3 regions of the Glutamicibacter sp. 363 genome follow, and region 3 is predicted to be linked to each of the others. Evidence: predicted binding sites of a transcription regulator. Region 3 holds the regulator's gene; each other region holds the start of a gene.
The links. The regulator LexA, encoded in region 3, represses DNA repair genes until DNA is damaged. The targets are predictions, from matches to a motif close to TCGAACANNTGTTCGA.
Positions count from the first base shown of each region.

Region 1: ACT3UA_RS05360 (DUF6504 family protein) is a predicted target of LexA. The motif match lies at 2,599-2,614, and genes of this name have one in related genera.
Region 2: uvrA (excinuclease ABC subunit UvrA) is a predicted target of LexA. The motif match lies at 1,504-1,519, and genes of this name have one in related genera.

Region 1 covers NZ_JBQSYR010000006.1:110,966-116,279, reverse strand. Annotated here, with positions in the region: gene ACT3UA_RS05375 (S-(hydroxymethyl)mycothiol dehydrogenase) at 1-632, opposite strand, end outside; gene ACT3UA_RS05370 (DUF1772 domain-containing protein) at 787-1,230, opposite strand; gene ACT3UA_RS05365 (helix-turn-helix transcriptional regulator) at 1,368-2,294, shown strand; gene ACT3UA_RS05360 (DUF6504 family protein) at 2,650-2,964, shown strand; gene ACT3UA_RS05355 (DNA polymerase III subunit alpha) at 3,036-5,314, shown strand, end outside.
Region 2 covers NZ_JBQSYR010000001.1:127,692-133,005, reverse strand. Annotated here, with positions in the region: gene ACT3UA_RS00650 (GntR family transcriptional regulator) at 1-150, shown strand, start outside; gene ACT3UA_RS00645 (SDR family NAD(P)-dependent oxidoreductase) at 317-1,147, opposite strand; gene uvrA (excinuclease ABC subunit UvrA) at 1,533-4,403, shown strand; gene ACT3UA_RS00635 (HAD hydrolase-like protein) at 4,501-5,199, shown strand; gene ACT3UA_RS00630 (lysophospholipid acyltransferase family protein) at 5,199-5,314, shown strand, end outside.
Region 3 covers NZ_JBQSYR010000011.1:46,689-52,002, reverse strand. Annotated here, with positions in the region: gene ACT3UA_RS08335 (DUF222 domain-containing protein) at 1-57, shown strand, start outside; gene ACT3UA_RS08330 (glycoside hydrolase family 76 protein) at 107-1,228, shown strand; gene lexA (transcriptional repressor LexA) at 1,291-2,007, opposite strand; gene ACT3UA_RS08320 (LysM peptidoglycan-binding domain-containing protein) at 2,307-2,609, shown strand; gene ACT3UA_RS08315 (histidinol-phosphate transaminase) at 2,684-3,790, shown strand; gene hisB (imidazoleglycerol-phosphate dehydratase HisB) at 3,816-4,436, shown strand; gene hisH (imidazole glycerol phosphate synthase subunit HisH) at 4,437-5,072, shown strand; gene ACT3UA_RS08300 (hypothetical protein) at 5,076-5,225, shown strand; gene priA (bifunctional 1-(5-phosphoribosyl)-5-((5-phosphoribosylamino)methylideneamino)imidazole-4-carboxamide isomerase/phosphoribosylanthranilate isomerase PriA) at 5,248-5,314, shown strand, end outside.

The DNA.
Region 1 (5,314 bases), on a different contig from region 3:
TCCACGGCGATGATGGTGGTCGCTCCGGCCAGCTTGGCGCCGGCGATCGCTGCCACGCCCACGCCGCCGCAGCCGATAACCGCTACGGACTCCCCGCGCTTGACCTCACCGGTGTTCATGGCCGCACCGATGCCGGCCATCACGCCGCAGCCGAGCAGGCCCACGGCGGCGGCGTCTGCGTCCTCGTCCACCTTGGTGCACTGCCCGGCGGCGACCAGGGTCTTCTGGGCGAAGGATCCGATGCCCAACGCCGGGGAGAGCTCGGTGCCGTCCTCCAAAGTCATCTTCTGGGTGGCATTCGCGGTATTGAAGCAGTACTGCGCCTGCCCCTTGGCGCAGGCGCGGCACTGGCCGCAGACCGCACGCCAGTTCAGGATTACCCGGTCGCCCACGGCCACATTGGTGACGTTCTCACCGATCTGGCTGACTACCGCGGTGGACTCGTGGCCCAGCAGGTACGGGTAGTCGTTGCCGATGCCGCCGAGCTTGTAGTGCAGATCGGTGTGGCAGACACCGGCGGTCAGTACATCGACAATGACCTCTCCGGGTCCCGGGTCCGGAACGATGATATCGACGACCTCTACCGGGGCGTCTTTGGCGCGGGAAATAACGGCTTTGACCTTATGCGGCATGGATTTGCTCCTGAGTTTAATTGTTCGTGTGTCTTGATGCTATCGGTGTGCTCCAAGCTAATCGAGTATTCGGGACACAGTGACGTAAGAAGTTTCGCGCGCGGCGTAGTCGGGGCACCGACCGCGCTGCGCTCGGCTATGGCGATGCGGCGGATCAGGCCGTAATGAGGAGCAGCAGTGATCCGGCCGCGGAGCCTGCTGCACGCAGCACATTAACCCGGTGCCAGCGGGGCCAATAGCGCGCCCACGGTAGCGTTGCGCGTTGCAGGGCCCGGTTCAAGGGAACGCTGAGGAAGATGGTGAGCAGGGCTCCGGACAGCACCAGTGCCGAGCCCAGTGCAGGGACCAGGAGGCCCTGCACTAAGGCGTATGCGGTGTAGCCGAGACTGCCGAAGAGGCTAAGGAAAAATAAGCTGAGAAAAGCGGGACGTTCGGCGTGCTGGTTCAGCGAGATCATGAAGTCGCCGGCTGCCGAATCCTGGACCGAGGCCAAGGCCGGGAGGACCGTCAGCGCGAAGGCGGCATAAAAACCTGCAACAATCCCGGCGCTGCTAATAGTTGTTATGAGCAATGTGGCCGCTAGCCATTCGGGGATCATGCCACCGTCCCTGACCGGGGTGTGAGAGCTGGGAGGGGAGCCGTTTTCCTATGCGTGGTATTCATTCAAGCGCACGGATCGCAGATGCAGAATGTTTGAAACTCGACAAAACATGCGTCATCGTCCAATCTGAGGGAGTGACCGCTCAACATGCCTTTCCGGCGGGGCCGCGTGCCCGTGATGGCTTCATCCTGCGCATGAGCATGGCAGGGGACTGGGAAGTCGAAGTCCAAGATCGCTGCGCGTTGACAATCCTGGCGGTGCGTAGCGGATCTTGCGCGGTGCAGCGAGGCGAAACAACGATCCAAGCCGAACCGGGAAACCTAGTGGTCATTCACGGGACGGCGCCCTATCGGGTGTTTGCTGACAGCGCACGGCCGCGTGCCGCCGCCGTTGAAACATACCTAATTGGACCAGGCCAGCAATGCCTCGGCCCTGCGGCGCGGCCGGTCACTGAGACGCTGCGCCACGGCGTCCGTTCGTGGGGTAACGCCCGCGACGGGGCGGACCAATTGCTGGTCTGCACCTTCACCACAACCAGTGCGATTACCGACCTGATCTGCGAGGGGCGAGCGCTATGCCTGATAGAGGATGCAGCGCTCTGGAATTGGGTTGAGCTGCTGCACCTTGAAGCCGAGCGGCAAGGGCCTGTGCAGTCGCTGGTCTTGGATCGGCTTTTGGATATCCTCGCGCTCCAAGTGCTGCAGCAAATGCCGGGGGCCGGCATGGTCCCGGGTGCAAAACCGGGGATTTCAGCCGCGGTGGGGGCAATGTGGTCCGATCCGGCGGAGCCCTGGAGTGTGGCACTGCTCGCCGGGATCGCTGCCATGTCCCGTTCGGCCTTTTCCGCGGCGTTTCATGAAGCCATGGGAATGCCACCGGTTGGATACCTCACCCGGTTGCGTTTGGCGCTGGCCTGGGATGCCCTGCAGAACACCAATTCTCCATTGGGGCAGATAGCCCGTGAGGTCGGGTATTCCTCCTCTTTTGCCCTGAGCGCTGCCATTCGTCGGGTCTATTCGGCAAGTCCCTCTGAAATTCGGATGCTCCGTAGGAACGGTTGAACCCTCCGCCGGCTCAACCGTTCCTCACGCTGCGCAACGTCAAGGTACGCCACTTGGCGGCGTGAACCACGGGCCAACGAACGTGGAGTTCCTTCCCGGTCGGACGGGTCTCACTTTAGGTAATAGGCCAGCGGCCGTAAAAGTTTTCGGGCCGGTAGCCAACTTCGTCTCAGAGCTTTCCTTGCCCTGGACTTGCGTGCTTCAGGGCGCGGACCCGCGTAGCACCAGAGCCCTAGACGTGGACGGGGCTTTGATACTTCCCCGACGCTAAAGTGTCCGTCGAGCTGACTAGCGTAGCTGTTGTTCGAACACGTATTCGAATAAGATTGAGTTAGTAGGGTTGAAGGAGTTGCACGTGGGCATTTTTACCGAGTCGATCCAGGTTTCCTGCGCCCCAAGCGGGGTGCCTTTGCGGGTTTCCTGGCAGGGTTGCGAGTATCGGCTGGTCGCCGAGCCGCAACGGTGGTTCGAACGCCGCAAATGGTGGGACGAAAACCTGCGCATACCCCGCGGAATTGGCGCTGGACTAGCGGATTACGAGATCTGGCGGCTGGAGATCACCCAAGCTGCGGGCCGCGGCCCCACGCGGAGCATTGACGTCAGTTTTGATCCGCAATCCACGCGCTGGCGGCTGATCCGGGTGAATCAGGAGTTGCCGATCAGCGCCTGACCGGGCATAAATGCACATCTTTCGAAACTTTGTTCTAATGGTATTCCTACGCTGTTTCGAAGGATCCGCCCATGAGCTTCACCCACCTGAACGTCACCTCCTCCTATAGCGCGCACTATGGCGTCTCCAGCCCGCCCCAGCTGGCGGCCGCCGCCCGCGCGCAGGGAGCCGAGGCGCTGGCGCTCACCGACCGAGACGGGCTCTTCGGCGCGGTCAAGCATGTCGGAGCCTGCCTCGCCGAGGGGCTGCGCCCGATCCTCGGAGTGAACCTCGCGGTACTTGACAGCCAGGGAAAACCCGACGGACGCATTATCCTGCTCGCCCGCGGAAACACCCAAGGACGCGGATACGCCGCACTGTGCCGCGCGGTCTCCGCGGCGCACCAGAACCCGCGCGGAATCATCGGGCTGAGCCAAGCCGACCTGGCGCAGCGGCTGGCCGGCGGGCAACTGATGCTGCTGCTCGGTGCCGAATCCGACGTGTCGCGGGCCATCGAGCGCGGCAAGTACTCTCAGGCCCGAGCGCTGATGGCCCACTGGAAGAAGCTGGCCGGCGGGCAGCTGCGCGCAGAAATCACCACCCACCTCTCCGCACCCGGCAAGCGCTACAGCCTGGGCTTCGCCAGCAAGCTGCTGCGCTTCGCCGCGGAGCTTGGCATCGCCCCGGTGCTCAGCAACGCGGTGCGCTATGCCGACGCCGACGGGGCGGTCACCGCCGACATCCTCGACTCGGCCCGGGTGCTGGGCAGGCTCAGCGCGCTGGAAGAGCTGCAGCCCACCGGGCAGGGATGGCTGAAAACCCCGGCCCAGATGCATCAGCTAGCCCAAGACCTCTCCCGGGTGACCGAACGTGCCTGGGCCTATAGGCTCCTGCGCAATACCGAGCAGCTCGCTAACTGGGCGGCGCTGGATGCGCATACGGATCTTGGCTGGAAGCGGCCGGTGATCCCCGAAGCGACAATCATCGGCTTGCACCGTCCGGCCCAGCAGGAACTGACCGAACGAGTCTTCGCCGCCGCGCCGCGTCTGCTGCCGAACACCAAGCGCAGCGAGATCGAAAAGCAGCTGGGCCTGGAGCTGGGGGTGATCGAAAGGCTGGACTTCGCCGGCTACTTCCTCACCGTCGCCGAAACCGTCAACCTGATCACCGGCATGGGCGTGCGGGTGGCTGCCCGCGGCTCCGGCGCCTCCTCCCTGGTCAACTACCTGCTGGGAATCAGCCAGGTCAACCCGCTGCAGCACGACCTGGTCTTCGAACGCTTCCTCTCCGATACCCGCACCACCTTGCCGGATATCGACATCGACGTGGAATCCGCGCGCCGCCACGAGATCTATCACAAGATCTTCGACACCTATGGGGAGGAGCGCGTGAGCCTGATGAGCATGCAGAACGCCTACCGGGCACGCGGCGCCGTACGCGACGCCGGAGCCGCCCTCGGCCTGGAGCAGGAACAGGTCGACGAGATCGCCAAGCAGCTCTGGCGCTTCTCCGCCTCCTCCTTCCGCGAGGCGCTGGAGGAAAAGCCGGAACTCGCCCCCTTGGCCAAGCGCATCACCTCCGACGGGCAACTGGACATCCTCATCGACGCGACCGAACGCCTGGACCGGCTGCCGCGGCATATCTCCATGCACCCCTGCGGGGTGATCCTCTCCGACGCGAGCCTGCTGGACCGCACCCCGGTCCAGCCCTCCGGGATGGGGCTGCCCATGAGCCAGTACGACAAGCACGATATGGACCTGATGGGGCTGATCAAGCTCGACGTGCTCGGAGTGCGCATGCAATCGGCGATCGCCTACACGCTGGAGGAGATCAAGCGCCTGCATCCCTCGAAGCAGGCGGTCGCCCGCGCCGGGGGACACCGGCAGCCGGAGTACATCGAAGCGGACGGGCAGATCGACTTCGCCCGCGTTCCGCTCGATGACCCGATCACCTACGAGCTGATCCGCTCCACCCACACCCTGGGCTGCTTCCAAATCGAATCCCCGGGCCAACGCGAACTGATCGGCAAGCTCGCCCCCACCGAATTCAACGACCTCATCATCGACATCTCGCTCTTCCGCCCCGGACCCATGCAATCGAATATGGTCAAGCCCTACCTGGAGCACCGCCACGGTTTCGCTCCCGAGCAGTTCCTGCACCCGGATCTGAAGCCCGCGCTCGCCGAAACCCATGGGGTCACCGTCTTCCACGAACAGGTGCTGCGCATGCTCCATGTGATGACCGGCTGCACCCTGGGGATGGCAGACGTCTACCGCCGGCATCTGGGCAACCCGGCCCAGGAACCCGCGGTCGAAAAATTCTTCCGCACCAGCGCTGCGCAAAAGGGCTACGCGCCGGAGATCATCGACAA
Region 2 (5,314 bases), on a different contig from region 3:
GGAACCATCGTGCAAGCGGCCGAGGATCGTGCCCAGCAAGAAGTCAGCGATGCCGCAGCCGATCTGGCACGCGTTGCCCAGACCTGGTCGGTGGACGAAGAAACCGCGGTCAGATACCTGCGCGCCGCTTTCAGCTCGCTGCCCCGTTAATTAGTGGCCTTCGGGCCATGGGGCACCGGGCTGTGCGAGGCGAGCTAACCCGAAACGCGATTTGAGTGTCCCTAGAGGTTGGTTCATGCAAGTTGGGCCCAAACCGCACTGCACCAGAACCATCGGCAGATTCTGCGCCACGCTCAGATAACTCGGGCAAATCCTGTCAGTTGGCGGTTCGGAGCAGTGAAGCCGACTTCTTCCAGAGCTGTTCTGCGAACTTCGGGTTGTGCATTTCGGCACTTACCCTTGTCGCTATCCTGCGGGATTCATAGTAGGAACCCGGCAGGAAAGTCGTTCCAGGAGTCCCTTCCGCGAGCCAAACAAGCTGATCTGACCCTTTTTCGGGAGTGACCGTAAATAGTCGTTTGAGTGGCCCGTGGTAAATGCGCCGCATGAAATGCGTAGTTTCGCTGGCAAAGCTGCTGGCGACGATACCCGGATGGAAAGCAACGGCAGCGACGCCTCGTGGTCCGAACCGGTGCTGCAATTCCTGAGTGAAGAGGATGTTAGCGAGTTTCGCGTTGCCATAGGCTTTCTGCGGGGCGTAGCCCACGGTATTCTGCAGGTCTTCGATATCCATCCGCCCGAAGATCCGAGCGGCCGCACTGGCTGTCTGGATAATCGTTGCCTTGCCGGCAAATAGCGCTGGCATGAGCAAGCTGGTGAGCAGGAACGGAGCAAGGTGGTTGACCTGGAAAGTGGTTTCATGCCCATCAACGGTTTGGGTTCGCTTACCCATGATCCCGCCTGCGTTATTCGCGAGCACGTTGATTTCCGGGTATGCCTTCAGCAGATCATCTGCCAGCTTTCTGACTTGGTTCAGCTCCGCGAAATCCGCGACATAGTAAGGCACAGACAGCTCTGCGGCGATGCTTTTGGTTTTGCCCTCCGAGCGCCCGACGATGACGACGCGATGGCCACGGCCAACCAGCGTGCGCGCGGCGGCCGCACCGATGCCGTCGCTGCCGCCGGTGATGATAATGGTTTTGCTCATGGTGGATACATTTCCTCAATGCCGGCGCGGGAGCTCAGCCTCCCATTATCCGAGCGAACTGGCAAGTCATCCCAGCGGACGCCGGTGGCCGTATTTAGTTGAAGGCCAAGGGTTCCGTGGCCGGGCTGGAGCACCTCGCCCAGACGCGCAAGCAGTAAGGCTCGTCAAGAAAATTTTATGGGGACATGCCAAGAGGATGAACGCTGCCGACGCTGGTGCCTAATCGTCTGGTTTCTCCTGCTCGATCCGTCCGAGGCTCGAAACGGCCGCCGACCAGCAAATCTTCAGGGCTGGAAATGCCCGGGATATCGCCCTGCGCGAAAGTAACGCGCATTTGTGCCAAGCACCACGTTTATTCGAAGTAGTTTTCGATTAGTATTGCTTCGTGGCTATTACTGCAGAAAGCAAAAAACTGGATTTGTCCCGTCTGATCGTCAAGGGTGCGCGCGAGCACAACCTGAAGAACGTAGATGTGGATCTTCCGCGCGACGCGATGATCGTCTTTACCGGCTTGTCCGGCTCCGGCAAGTCATCGCTGGCCTTCGATACGATTTTCGCCGAGGGGCAGCGCCGCTACGTCGAATCCCTGTCCGCCTATGCACGGATGTTCCTGGGCCAGGTCGACAAGCCGGATGTGGACTTCATCGAGGGGCTTTCCCCGGCCGTGTCGATCGACCAGAAGTCCACGAGCCGCAACCCGCGGTCCACCGTGGGCACCATCACCGAGGTGTATGACTACATGCGCCTGCTCTGGGCCCGCGTAGGACGCCCGCACTGCCCCGAATGCGGGGAGCCCATTTCGAAGCAGTCGCCGCAGCAGATCGTCGACCAGCTGCTGGAGATGCCGGAGAAGACCCGCTTCCAGGTGCTGGCCCCGGTGGTGCGCGCCCGCAAGGGCGAGTTCGTTGACTTGTTCGCCGAGCTATCCTCCAAGGGGTTCTCCCGTGCCCGGGTCGATGGCACAACCATTCAGCTGACCGAGCCGCCTAAGCTGGCCAAGCAGGTCAAGCACACCATCGAGGTGGTCGTTGACCGCCTGGCCATTAACGACACGGTGCACCAGCGGCTGACCGACTCGGTGGAAACCGCACTGACTCTGGCCGATGGCCGCGTGCTGGTGGACTTCGTGGATCTGGCGGAGGATGACCCGAAGCGCGTCCGTGCGTTCTCCGAGAACCTCGCCTGCCCGAACGAGCACCCGCTGGCCATCGATGAGATCGAACCCCGGACCTTCTCCTTCAATAACCCCTTCGGGGCCTGTTCGGCCTGCAGCGGCATCGGCACCAAGCTCGAAGTCGATGAGCACCTGATCGTCCCGGATGCCGAGGTCAAGCTGGCCGACGGGGCCATCGCGCCGTGGTCCTTGGGCAAGGCGACCACCGAATACTGGAACCGGTTGATCGAGGGGCTCGGCAAGGAGCTGGGCTTCGGCATGGACACCGCCTGGAAGGACCTGCCGGCACCGGCGCGCCAGGCGATCCTGAACGGCAAAGACCACAAGGTCGTCGTGCAGTACAAGAACCGTTTCGGCCGGGAGCGCAAGTACTCCACCGGGTTCGAAGGCGTCATCTCCTATGTGCACCGCAAGCATGAGGAAACCGAATCGGATCACGCACGCGATCGCTACGAGCAGTACATGCGCCAGATTCCGTGCCCTACCTGCGGCGGCGCACGTCTGAACCCGGCCTCGCTGTCGGTGCTGATCGGCGGCAAGTCGATCGCCGCGGTGGCGGCCATGGATCTGCGCGCGGCGGCCGAATTCCTCACCACCTTGGAGCTCAGCGACCGCGAGGCGCAGATCGCCACCCAGGTGCTGAAGGAAATTGGCGCGCGCATGAAGTTCCTGCTGGACGTGGGCCTGGAATACCTGACCCTGGAACGCGCCGCGGGCACCCTGTCCGGCGGCGAGGCGCAGCGCATCCGCCTGGCCACGCAGATCGGCTCCGGGCTGGTCGGAGTGCTCTACGTGCTGGACGAGCCCTCCATCGGCCTGCATCAGCGCGACAACCGCCGGCTGATCGAAACCCTGCTGCATCTGCGTTCGCTGGGCAATACGCTGATCGTCGTCGAACACGATGAGGACACCATCGCCGAGGCGGATTGGATCGTGGACATCGGTCCGGGCGCCGGGGAGCACGGCGGTGAGGTGGTCCATTCCGGCTCGCTGGAGGGGCTGAAGGAGAACACCCGTTCGCTGACCGGAGACTACCTCTCCGGGCGCAAGCAGATCGAGCTGCCGAAAAAGCGCCGCAAGGCCGACAAGAAGCGCATGCTCAAGCTGGTGGGCGCGAAGGAAAACAACCTGCGGGACGTCACCGTGGAGTTCCCGCTGGGCGTGCTGACCGCCATTACCGGTGTCTCAGGTTCGGGCAAGTCGACGCTGGTCAACGACATCCTATACAAGGTGTTGGCCAATAAGCTCAACGGCGCCAAGCAGGTTCCCGGCCGCCACACCCGGGTGCTGGGCCTCGAGCACCTGGACAAGGTCGTGCACGTGGACCAGTCGCCGATCGGGCGGACCCCGCGGTCGAACCCGGCCACCTACACCGGAGTTTTCGACAATATCCGCAAGCTCTTTGCGGAGACCAACGAGGCGAAGCTGCGCGGCTACCAGCCGGGCCGCTTCTCCTTCAACGTCAAGGGCGGGCGCTGCGAGTCCTGCTCGGGTGACGGCACGCTGAAGATCGAAATGAACTTCCTGCCGGACGTATATGTGCCGTGCGAGGTCTGCCAGGGCGCGCGCTACAACCGCGAAACCCTGCAGGTGCTCTACAAGGGCAAGAACATCTCGGACGTGCTGAATATGCCGATCTCCGAGGGCGCCGAGTTCTTCGCCGCGTTCACCCCGATCGCCCGCCACCTGAGGACCCTGGTCGATGTGGGACTGGGCTATGTGCGCCTGGGGCAGCCGGCCACCACGCTTTCGGGCGGCGAGGCGCAGCGTGTGAAGCTCGCCGCGGAATTGCAGAAGCGCTCAAACGGCCGCTCCATCTACGTGCTCGACGAACCGACCACCGGTCTGCACTTCGAAGACATCCGCAAGCTGCTGCTGGTTCTGCAAGGACTGGTGGACAAGGGAAACACCGTGTTGACCATCGAGCACAACCTGGACGTCATCAAGTCGGCCGACTGGGTGATCGATCTGGGGCCGGAAGGCGGCTCGGGCGGCGGAACGATTTTGGCCACCGGAAGCCCGGAATCCGTGGCGAAGGTCTCCGCATCGCACACCGGAAAGTACCTGGCCGAAATTCTCTAAAACCTCAAATCCCGAGCGAGGCGGACCCGCGGAATATGCGTTTTCAGTTATGGATTCCTAACGTGAGTCCGCTTCATGGGATGATGTCTAAGTGAATATGTCGGTAACAAGCGTGCTCTTTGATCTGGACGGGACTCTCGTGGACCCCGCAGGTTCCATTACATCCGGAATTCGTCATGCCCTCGCGGCGCATGATGTCGCCGATCCCGGAGAGGAAGCCGTCGAGGCGCTGGTGGGTCCACCGCTGCAAATCGGCCTGCGCACCCTGGACGGTGTTACCGATGAGAATATCGATCAGATCATCGCCGCATACCGGGCCCGGTACGCCGCGGTGGGCATGGCCGCCTCGCGGGTGTACCCGGGACTGCGTGAACTTCTGGCTGCGCTCCGCGCGGCCGGAATCTACGTCGCAGTGACCACGGCCAAGCCGGAGCCCATTGCGCGGGAGCTGATCGCCAAGCAGGGCCTGGACTCCTCGCTGGACGCCATCTTCGGCAACGCCTCGGAGCACGGCTCCATGGGCTCGAGCAAAACGCATATCGTCTTGGCCGCACTGCAAGCGGGCGACCTGGATCCGGCGCGCACCGTGGTCGTCGGCGATCGCTACTACGACCTGGACGCGGCGCGTGAAAACTCGGTGGCATCGATTGGTGTCAGCTGGGGTTTTGCGCTTCCCAATGAGCTGGATGCGGCAGACCACCTGGCCGATAGCGTGCATGAGCTCGCGGTCTTGCTGCTGGGCGCAGAACGCGCCGCTGCGCTAGACGGACAGCCGATGCAGGAGGGCCTGAAGTAATGAGCCTCTACACCATGACCCGCTCCTCGATCCGCGGCATGCTCCACACCTTGTGCCGTCCGGAGATCACCGGCATCCATAATGTGCCCAAAGAAGGTGGCTTCATTGTCGCCTC
Region 3 (5,314 bases):
CAACAACCGCGGCGCAACACCTACTGGTTCTCGGCCGCCGAAGTGCTCGCCGCCTGATCCCGCCCGCTCGATGTGCTCGATGCCGGCGGGCGAAGCGGCTACGCTGGTGCACACAACCGGAGAACTGAGTAGTGGGAGCCGACTCGTGAATGAAGCGCAGCATCAGCCAGGCATCCACGATCCCGCACACTGGGAGGCCCTGGCCGCGGTGGCAGGCGAGGACCTGCACGCCCGATTCGGCCATCGGCTCATGGGCCTGCCCGGCACCTGGATCGGCTCGCTGCATGCGATGCCTGCCGCGCCAGCGCCTAGAAAACGCCCGCGCCCCTGGTCCGAATGGCACTACTGGTGGCAGGCACACTATCTCGACGCGATCCTCGACGCGGCCTTCCATGAGCTGCACTCCGGTCACCGGTGCGCGGCCCAGAGGCACTGGCGGCGGGCCAAACAGCTGCTGCGCGGCATCCTGCTGCGCAATTTCGGCCGCTTCCCGAATTACTTCTACGACGACATGGCCTGGTTGCTGCTTGCCAGCCAACGGCTCAATGGGCTGAGCCAGCAGCTCACCGCCCGCCCGGCGCTGCTCGCCACCCTAGCCATGCGTGCACTGGGTCGACAGCTGGTGCGCGGCCAAGACGAGAAGCTCGGCGGCGGGCTTTACTGGTCGCGCAAACGCGACTTCAAGAACACGCCCACCAACGCCCCGGCGGCCCTGTATTTCGCACGCATCGCGGATTTAGACACCGCCACCGGGCTGCTGGACTGGCTGCGCCGCGAGCTTTACAGCACACCTTCCGGGCTCTACCTCGACGGCATCCGCCTGACCGCCGGCGGCCCGCGCACCGAGGAAGCGATCTACACCTACAACCAGGGCACCGTGCTCGGTGCATTGCTGGCCGCCGGGTCCGCGGAGCATCTGGCGCAAGCTGTCTCGCTGATCCAGGCGATCAACGATCGGCTCGCCACTGCGGCACAGGGCCTGCGCCTGGAATCCGGTGGAGACGGCAATCTGTTCACTGGAATCCTCTGCCGCTACCTGGCGCTCGCCGCGAACGATGAACGCCTGCCCGCCGCGACCCGGCGCACCGCCGCGCGATTGGTCTGCGACACGGCGAGCCAGCTCGCGGACCGGGTCGAGACGGAGCTTTCTGCGGCCACCCAACGCTGGACGATCCTCCAGGCGGCCGGGCGCGTGAGCCTGCCGCCGAGCCAGCTCGACGCAAAATAAAAGCCATCCGGTCTCACCGAGAATGGGTGAGGCCGAATGGCTCGTTGGAACAGACTTGCCCGCTACAGCGAGCGCATCACCGACACGACGCGTCCCATCACCGTGGCAGCGTCGCCGAGAATCGGCTCGTAACGTGAATTCTGTGGCAGCAACCAGGTGTGGCCATCGCGCTGACGGAAGGTCTTCACCGTGGCTTCCTCGTCAAGCAATGCGGCCACAATATCGCCGTTCTCCGCGGTCTGCTGGCGACGGACGACCACCCAGTCGCCATCGCAAATTGCCGCATCCACCATCGAATCGCCCGACACCTTGAGCATGAACAGCTCGCCGTGGCCAACCAGCTGGCGTGGTAGGGAAAAGACGTCTTCGACGGTTTGCTCCGCCAAAATTGGTCCACCGGCGGCGATGCGTCCGACCAAGGGAACCATCGTGGTATCCGCCGAGGAGCTCAGCTCGATGACCTTCGTGTCCTCAACGGGTTCCGGCGCGCTCTGCGGCTCGCTGCTTCCCTCGCCGTCCTCCGCAAGCTGCAACGGAAGCAAAATCTCCATGGCTCGAGGACGCCTCGGGTCGCGACGAATGTACCCAAGCTTTTCGAGCTGACCGAGCTGGTGAGTCACGCTCGAAAGGCTTTTGAGCCCGACCGAGTCGCCAATCTCACGCATCGACGGCGGATAGCCATTCTTGCCGATCGCACGCTGGATGGTTTCGAGGATCTTTTTCTGACGTATCGTCAGCGAACGGGCGTTCGACCGGGGAGTGCGCTGTGATGCTGACATGTATTTTTGCCTTCCCTTGCATTCGGTCCTCAGTTCGAAGCTACAAACTGTCGGTGCCCAATGTTGTGATGTATTCATTGATCGACTACTTCGAAATCTTAGTTGATCACAGGGCTTCTTTCAAAGATTTGTTCGAAAACATCTGGACAAGTTCGATCTGGCTCTGTTAGAAAAGATGTACTAGTATCGAACAGGTGTTCGAAGATTGCATTCGAATATTGGTTCGCATCACACGTAACCGTTGAGGAGAAAAAGTCGTGGCAACTCTGGCACTTCACCCACAGCAGAGCAAAAGACCAATGAGGATCCGCATCAACCGTCGGGGTTGGGCAGTACTGGTAGGCATACCGGTCTTCCTCCTCACGATCGCCGCGGCGTTCATGTTCACCAGCAGCGCCCAAGCATCCACGGACCTGCCCAGCGGCCCGGCGACTGTGGAGGTCACCGTGATTCCCGGTGACACTCTATGGGGGCTGGCCAGCGAGTACGCTGCAGGCTACGAAGTCAACGCGGCGATGAACCACATTGAGGAATTGAACTCCATCGATGCTGGTGTGCTGTACGTCGGGGACACTTTGGATATCCCCGTACTTTCAAACTAGGTGCCAGCTCACCATTGTTACCTGTTCTTGTCGTGGATTCACCGGCGAGAGCGCCTCACCATTAGAATTAATGCGTGAATGACCGTAGTGAACTTCTGAGTCAGCTGCCCCTGCGTGAGAATCTCCGCGGGCTATCCCCATATGGAGCGCCACAAATTGACGTTCCCATTCAGCTGAACGTCAACGAGAACACCCATCCATTGCCAGCGACAGTTATCGATGCCATCGCTCAGGAAGTAGCCAAAGCGGCTGCCGGCCTGAACCGTTACCCGGATCGTGAATTTACCGAATTGCGCGAGCTGCTCGCCGACTACCTCGGTCACGAACTGACCCGCGACAACATTTGGGCCGCAAACGGCTCGAACGAAATTCTCCAGCAGATCCTGCAGGCCTTCGGCGGCCCGGGGCGCAGCCTGCTGAGTTTCGTCCCCACGTACTCGATGTACCCGTTGCTCGCAAGTGGCACCGATACCGAATTCATTGCCGGAAACCGTGCCGAAGACTTCACCCTCTCGGCCGAATCCGCCGCCGCGCAGGTGCGCGAACACCGCCCAAACGTGGTATTCCTGTGCTCCCCGAATAACCCGACCGGAACCGCACTGGGCTTGGACGTTATCGAAGCGGTCTATGAGGCCGCCAGCGAAACCGACGCCATGGTGATCGTGGATGAAGCCTACGCAGAATTCTCGCTGGCAGGTACCCGATCGGCGCTCACCCTGCTCGAAGGGCGCCAGCGCTTGATCGTCTCGCGCACGATGTCCAAGGCTTTCGGCCTGGCCGGCGCCCGCGTGGGCTATCTAGCGGCGGCCCCCGAGGTGACCGACGCGATTCGCCTGGTGCGCTTGCCCTATCACCTCTCGGCGGTTACCCAAGCAACCGCCATCGCTGCGTTGAAGAATATCGAGCTGCTGCTCGCGCAGGTCGAAGACATCAAGACCCAGCGCGACCGCATCGTGTCCACGCTGATCGATCTCGGCTTGAAGCCATCTGTCTCGGATTCGAACTTCGTCTTCTTCGGCGGACTGGAGGATCCGCACGCCATCTGGCAGGGCCTGTTGGATGCCGGCATCATTGTCCGCGACAATGGAATCAAGGGAACGCTGCGCGTCACCGCCGGCACCGAAGCCGAAACCACCGCCTTCCTGGAGCACCTGGCCTTGTTGCTGGGTGCCCAGAAGTAGAATTCACCCACAAGCGAAGGAAGACATGTCTGCCGAATTGATTGGCGCTCGTCGCGCCCGGATGGAACGCGAGACCAGCGAATCATCAGTTTTCGTCGAGTTGGACCTGGACGGGACCGGGGTCTCGGAAATCAGCACGAGCGTGCCGTTCTATGACCACATGCTCACCGCCCTGTCCAAGCATTCGCTCATCGACCTGACCGTGCGTGCCACCGGAGATACCCATATCGACGTGCACCACACGGTGGAAGACGTGGCCATCACCATCGGCGAGGTGCTGCGCGTGGCCCTGGGCACCAAGGCGGGAATTCGCCGCTTTGGCACCTCCTACGCACCGCTGGACGAGGCGCTGTCGCGTTCGGTTGTCGACGTCTCCGGCCGCCCGTACCTGGTGCACGGCGGGGAACCGGCAGGCCAGGAATACCACCTGATCGGCGGGCACTTCACCGGTTCGATGACGCGGCACGTATTCGAGGCCATCACCTTCCATGCGCAGATCTGCGCGCATATCGAGGTGCTCTCCGGACGCGATCCGCACCACATCGTCGAGGCCCAGTTCAAATCATTCGCTCGCGCGCTGCGTGAAGCGGTCGAGCCGGACGCCCGCATGGGCGACAAGATCCCATCCACGAAGGGTGCCCTCTAAGTGGCGAAAAAAACTGTCGTCGTCCTCGATTACGGATCCGGCAACGTCCGCTCGGCCGTGCGGGCGCTGGAAGCCGCCGGCGCCGAGGTGGAGCTGACCGCGGATCCGAAAGCGATCTTGGCCGCCGATGGCCTCGTCGTTCCCGGCGTGGGAGCCTACGCCTCGGTGATGGAGCAGCTGACCAAGGTCGGCGCGCTGCGGTGGATTGGCCGCCGCATCGCCGGTGGCCAGCCGGTGCTGGGCATCTGCGTAGGACATCAGGTGTTCTTCGAGCAAGGTGTTGAGCACGGGGTGAAAACCGAAGGCATCGGCGAGTGGCCCGGTGTGGTCGAGCGCCTGCAAGCAGAGGTCATCCCGCATATGGGATGGAATACCGTGCGCCCACCGGAGAACTCCCGGCTCTTCGCCGGGATCGAGGACGAGCGGTTCTACTTCGTGCATTCCTATGGCGTGCAGAAGTGGGAGTTCGATGTTACCCAACCGGCGATGACCCCGCCCCAGGTCACTTGGTCCACCCATGGCACCGATTTCGTCGCGGCCGTGGAAAACGGTCCGCTGTCCGCCGTGCAATTCCACCCGGAAAAGTCCGGCGACGCCGGGGCGCGGTTGCTGCGCAACTGGTTGGAGACACTTTAGGACATGTGGGCCATCATCCTGCTAACCCTCGGTGCTTTCCTCGCCGGTGGCGCGATCTCGCTCAAAAGCCAGAAAGCGCACATCTCGTGGATCATCGCGTTATGGGCCTTGGCCGCCGCGGCAATCGTCGCCGGCTGGGTTCAGACTCTCTAGACATTAGCGACAGAAGGAAATTATGAGCGAGCAACCAATTCTTGAACTGCTCCCGGCGGTAGATATCGCCGGAGGCCAAGCCGTTCGCC